Regions from separate parts of the Shinella sp. Sh6 genome, predicted to be linked through region 1. Evidence: predicted binding sites of a transcription regulator. Region 1 holds the regulator's gene; the other holds the start of a gene.
What was found. The regulator PhoB, encoded in region 1, activates phosphate uptake and scavenging genes when phosphate is short. The targets are predictions, from matches to a motif close to TGTCATNNANCTGTCAT.

Region 1 (3,014 bases):
AGCTCTGGAGCGAAGGCCTGAGCGCGAGCCAGATCGCCGCCCAACTCGGCGGCGTCAGCCGCAACGCGGTCATCGGCAAGGTGCACCGGCTGAACCTGCCGGGCCGCGCCAAGGCCGGCGGCACGCCGAGCGCCGCCCGCCCGAAGCGCCCGGCAGCGGCAACGCCCCGCCCCTCGGCCTTCCAGGCCCGTCCGGTCGCCGCCCGCGCCGCCGTCCGGCCCGCCGATACGGGTATCGCCAAGGAAGACGCCGACGCCGGCTTCGAGATCCGCAGCGAGCAGCTTCCCGTTCCGGCCAACGGCAACAACGGCGTGGTCGTGCCGATGTCGCGCCGGCTGGAGCTGACGCAGCTCACCGAGCGCACCTGCAAGTGGCCGATCGGCGATCCGCTCAACGACGACTTCCATTTCTGCGGCAACGAGTCCCCGGACAACTCGCCCTACTGCACCTACCACCAGCGCCTCGCCTACCAGCCCTCCGCCGAACGCCGGCGGATGCGCTGACAGGCACCGACGCGGAATGAGATGCGGGCCCGGAAGGGCCCGTTTTCGTTTGGGGCGTTCGGACGAAGGCAGCAGCGTTTTGCAGTCTTCCTACTTCCTCTCCATATCCCTACCGCCTCCCCTCCGCCCGGTCCGCATCCTGCGCCCTCTTCTCATCCCCGCTCCCTCTCCTCTCATCCCCGCTCCCTCTCGGTCGTCATCCTCGGGCTTGACCCGAGGATCCATGCCACAAACTCCGCTCATGCCGTGACGCGTGGATCCTCGGGTCAAGCCCGAGGATGACGACCGAGAGGGAGCAGCGAGCGGAGGAGCCCCTCAAACGCGAAACGGGCCCCGCAGGGCCCGCTTGCCTCCCCGAAACGAATGGCCCGCTCAGGCTTCCAGCGAATAGCCGGCGCCGCGGACGGTGCGGATGACGTCTTGCATGCCCGCGAAATTGAGGGCCTTGCGGAGGCGGCCGACATGGACGTCGACGGTGCGCTCGTCGACATAGATGTCGTGGCCCCAGACGCCGTCGAGGAGCTGGGAGCGCGAGAAGACGCGGCCGGGGGAGGTCATCAGGAATTCGAGAAGGCGGAATTCCGTAGGGCCGAGGCGCACCTCGCGGGTGCGACGATGGACGCGGTGGGTCTCGCGGTCGAGCTCGATGTCGCCGCAGCGCAGCACCGTCGAGACGACTTCGGGCTTGGCCCGGCGCAGCATGGCGCGCACGCGGGCGACGAGCTCGGGCGTCGAGAAGGGCTTGACCACATAGTCGTCCGCGCCGGTGGCAAGGCCGCGCACGCGCTCGCTCTCCTCGCCGCGCGCCGTCAGCATGATGATCGGCAGGCGCTCGGTCTCCGGCCGCTGGCGCAGGCGCCGGCAGAGTTCGATGCCGGAAACGCCCGGCAGCATCCAGTCGAGGATGAGGAGGTCCGGCATGCGCTCCTGCAGGCGCATCTCGGCCTCGTCGCCGGAAAGGATCGTATCGACCTCGAAGCCCTCGGCTTCGAGGTTGTAGCGCAGGAGGACGCTCAGCGCCTCCTCGTCTTCCACCACCGCGATTCTCGGCACCATGGGCGCGTCCCTTACTCGGAGGCTTCGGAAAGGTCGGCAGCGACCACCGACGTGGAAGTGTCGTCCTTCGGGCGCTCGCCCTCGGGCTGCGAGCCGGTCGCCATGTAGTAGATGGTCTCGGCGATGTTGGTCGCATGGTCGCCGATGCGCTCGATGTTCTTGGCGCAGAACAGGAGGTGCGTGCAGGGCGTGATGTTGCGCGGATCCTCCATCATGTAGGTGAGCAACTCGCGGAACAGCGAGGTGTAGATCGCGTCGATCTCGTCGTCGCGCTCGCGGATCGCCTTCGCCTTGTCGACCGAGCGGGTAGCGTAGACGTCGAGCACTTCCTTGAGCTGCATAAGGGCGAGCTCGGCGAGGTGCTCGAGACCGCGGGCGAGCGTGCGCGGCATGCCCGAGCTCTGCACGGCGATGACGCGCTTTGCGGTGTTCTTGCCGAGGTCGCCGACGCGTTCCAGCTCGGCGGCGATGCGGATGGCGCCCATGATCTCGCGCAGGTCCGCGGCCATCGGCTGGCGTTTGGCGATGGTGACGATCGCCTTCTCGTTGATCTGCCGCTCGGCATTGTCGAGGATGATATCCTCGGAAATGACCTTCTGGGCCAGCGCCGCATCCGTGGTGACGAGGGCGCGGACGGAATCGGCGACCATCTGCTCGGCGGTGCCGCCCATCTCGGAGATACGGCGGGAGAGGTATTTCAGTTCTTCGTCATAGGCGGAGACGATATGGGAGGGGGCCATGGTTCTGTCCTTGATGCGCGCGGGTTCGGGGGAGCTTGGGCGTCAGCCGAAGCGGCCCATGATGTAGTCCTGCGTGCGCTGGTCGTCCGGGTTGGTGAACATCTTGTCGGTGTCGTTCTCCTCGACGAGGTTGCCGAGGTGGAACATGGCGGTGCGCTGCGAGACGCGGGCCGCCTGCTGCATCGAATGCGTCACGATGACGATGGTGAAATTGGCGCGCAGCTCGTGGATCAGTTCCTCCACCTTGGCGGTGGCAATGGGGTCGAGCGCCGAGCAGGGCTCGTCCATCAGGATGACCTCGGGGCTGACGGCGACGGCTCTGGCGATGCACAGGCGCTGCTGCTGGCCACCGGAAAGGCCCGTGCCGCTTTCCTGCAGGCGGTCCTTCACCTCGTTCCACAGGCCCGCCTTCTGCAGGCTCTGCTCGACGATGGCGTCCATGTCGGCCTTGGCTTTCGCAAGGCCGTGGATGCGCGGGCCATAGGCGACGTTCTCGTAGATCGATTTCGGGAACGGGTTCGGCTTCTGGAAGACCATGCCGACGCGGGCGCGCAGCTCGACCACGTCGATTGCCGGGTCGTAGATGTCGTCACCGTCGAGCGTGATGCGGCCGGTGACACGGCAGCCGTCGATCGTGTCGTTCATGCGGTTGAGCGTGCGCAGGAACGTCGACTTGCCGCAGCCGGACGGGCCGATGAGGGCCGTCACGGTGTTT
Region 2 (3,014 bases), on a different replicon from region 1:
CGACGGCCTCAACGGAACCTATTCCGAACTGCTCGACGGCTCGGTAGAGGGCCGGCTGCTTTTCCTGCACGACGTTCGCCGTTTTGCCGCCAAGGCGAGGCCGCTGGCACAGGAGGCCCGGCGCGCCGGCGTGAAGGTCGTGCTCCTGACCGACGAATTCTGCCCCTGGGGGCCGGAGGTCTCGGATATCTGCCTCATCGTGCCGGGCTCGCACGGTCCCCTCTGGGACGGCGCCGCCACCATGACGGCCGTCATGGACCTCATGCTTTCCAACATCATCGTCGTCCTCGGCGAGGAAGTGAACGAGCGCGTGGAGACCCTGACGCGCCTCCAGGACATCTTCGGCGATTTCGAGGCCTGAGGGCCTATTTCTCCTCGCTCTCGGGCTCGACCGTCAGCTTGACGCGGTCGGCGGCAAGGCGCGTGCGGGAGAACTGGATCGGCCGGCCGGCAAGATCGGTATTGATCGCCGTCGCCACGAGGATGATCGCGCCCGGCGAGAGCTTCAGGTGGCGGATGTCCTCGCCCTCGGCATGGATGGCGGAAATCTCCGTCGAGCGGCGCACGTAGTCCGGCACGCCGAGTTCGCGGAAGGCGGCGGTGATGGAGCGCGTCCGCTCATAGGCCGCCACGATATCGGCGAAGCGGTCGGCCGGGAAATAGTGCGTGGCGCGCGAGATCGGCCGCTTGTCGGCGCTGTTTACGGTTTCGAGCCGCACGCAGGGCGTTCCCGCCGCAAGACCCAGCGCGTCGGCGACCACGATGGAAGCAGGCTCCGTCGCCGAGCCGAGCAGCCGCCCTTCCAGTTCCTTCGCCTGGTTGCCGAGGCCCTGCGAGAAGCGGGTGCGGCGCGAGATCGGAAAGCGCAGCCGGTCGCGCCGCTCGATGCGCGTGCCGATGCCCTGGATCGGCCGGACGATGCCTTCCTCCGCAAGCGATGCCATGGCGCTACGCACCGTATGCCGGTTGACGCCGAAGCGTGCGGCGAGCGCCGTCTCCGGCGGCATCATGCCGGTCTCGTCGAAGTCGCCGTTGTTGATCGCAAGGCGCATGCGGTCGGCGATCTGCCGCCAGAGCGCCACGCCCGATTGCCGTTCCACCATTTTCGCCCCCTTGCAATTGCCCCTGTCACACCCTTGTCATTCCGGCCGTTTAAGAGGAGACTTAGATGTATAGTTGTCTAGATTAATAGACATTTGGGAGCGTGGCAATGGCATCGGATGGACATTTCGAAGGACGGCAGAAGGCGATGGGCCTCCTGGCGAAGGCGAGCCGGGCCGAACTGCAGGCCGCCTTCGACGCACTCGACGGCAAGCCGGCAGTCGAGCCGGTACGCGGGCCCGAAACGGGCCTCGTCATGGTGCGCGGGCGCATCGGTGGCGGCGGTGCGCCGTTCAATCTCGGCGAGGCGACGGTGAGCCGCGCGAGCGTCCGTCTCGACGACGGCACGGTCGGCCACGGCCAGGCGCTCGGCACGGACGGCGCCAAGGCACGGCTTGCGGCGATCTTCGACGCGCTGTTCCAGCAGCCGGCGCGTGCCGGTGAGGTCGAGGCGCTGCTTGCGGCCGTCGAGGCGCGTATTGCTGGAGAAGATGCCGGGAAGGCTCGCCAGACGGCCGCCACCCGCGTCGATTTCTTCACCATGGTCCGGGGAGAGGATTGATGCCTCACGACACGCTCGCTTTCACTGGCGGTTTCAGGGAGCCGGTCTTCGAGGCCCAGTCCGTCTTCCGCACGCTGATGGATTGCATGGCTCGCCCGGGCACGGTCGGCTCCGTGATTGTTGCCGTCGCTCCGCCCGCGCCGCTTTGCGCGGCCGCCGGTGCCGTCGCGCTGACGCTCTGCGACAACGACACCCCCGTCTGGCTGACGCCGGCGCTCGCCGCGTCCGCTCTGCCCGGCTGGCTCGCCTTCCACGCCGGCGCGAGTGTGACCGACGACCGGCAGGCCGCCCGTTTCGCCTTTGTCGAGAAAGGCGCGATGCTGCCCGATCCGGGCCTTTTCGCGCAGGGCACGCAGGAATACCCGGATCGCTCGACGACGCTGGTGGTCGAGATCGAAGCCTTCACGGGCGGTCGGCCGCTGACGCTGACGGGACCGGGCATCCGCACCGAGGAAGAGTTCGCGCCGGTCGGCCTGCCGGACATGTTTGCGCATTGCCGGGCGGAGAACCGGCAGAATTTCCCGCGCGGCGTCGACCTAATCCTCGTTGCCGGCGATGCCGTCCTCTGCCTGCCCCGCACCACCGTCGTCCGCGTGAAGGAGGCCTGAGCCATGTACGTTGCCGTCAAGGGTGGCGAAGCCGCCATTTCCAACGCCCACCGTCTTCTCGCCGACCGCCGCCGCGGCGACCGTTCGCTGCCGGCGATACGCATCGAGCAGATCGTCGCCCAGCTCGGCCTTGCCGTCGACCGGGTGATGGCGGAGGCCTCGCTCTACGACCGGGCGCTCGCTGCGCTCGCCGTCCGGCAGGCGCGCGGCGACATGATCGAGGCGATCTTCATCCTGCGCGCCTATCGCACGACGCTGCCGCGCTTCGGCTATTCCAGGCCCGTCGAGACGGGCGCCATGCTCGTCGAGCGCCGCGTCTCGGCGACCTACAAGGACCTGCCGGGCGGCCAGCTCCTCGGCCCCACCTTCGACTATACCCACCGCCTGCTCGACCCGTCGCTCCTGACGGACCAAGAGGTGGAGGCGCCGCTGGAGCGCGAGGAAGCCGGCGAGCCCGTCATGCGCGTTTCAGACATCCTTGCCGGCGAAGGCCTCGTCGAGGACGACGGCAGCCTACCGGAGGGCCATGTGCCGGGGGACCTCACCCGCGAGCCGCTGGAATTTCCGATGGCGCGGGACCTGCGCCTCCAGGCGCTTTCCCGCGGCGACGAGGGTTTTTTGCTGGCGCTCGGCTACTCCACCCAGCGCGGCTATGCCCGCACCCATCCTTTCGTCGGCGAGGTGCGCATCGGCGAGGTCGAGGTGGAGCTGGACATGCCGGAGCTCGGCTTTGCCGTCTCGCT

Region 2: phnF (phosphonate metabolism transcriptional regulator PhnF) is a predicted target of PhoB. The motif match lies at 1,127-1,143, and genes of this name have one in related genera.

Annotation. Positions count from the first base shown of each region.
Region 1 covers NZ_AP044005.1:104,094-107,107, reverse strand. The annotation lists gene ACZ5TO_RS00515 (GcrA family cell cycle regulator) at 1-503, shown strand, start outside; gene phoB (phosphate regulon transcriptional regulator PhoB) at 876-1,559, opposite strand; gene phoU (phosphate signaling complex protein PhoU) at 1,571-2,299, opposite strand; gene pstB (phosphate ABC transporter ATP-binding protein PstB) at 2,342-3,014, opposite strand, start outside.
Region 2 covers NZ_AP044006.1:60,806-63,819, forward strand. The annotation lists gene ACZ5TO_RS18635 (MurR/RpiR family transcriptional regulator) at 1-361, shown strand, start outside; gene phnF (phosphonate metabolism transcriptional regulator PhnF) at 366-1,103, opposite strand; gene phnG (phosphonate C-P lyase system protein PhnG) at 1,211-1,663, shown strand; gene phnH (phosphonate C-P lyase system protein PhnH) at 1,663-2,271, shown strand; gene ACZ5TO_RS18655 (carbon-phosphorus lyase complex subunit) at 2,275-3,014, shown strand, end outside.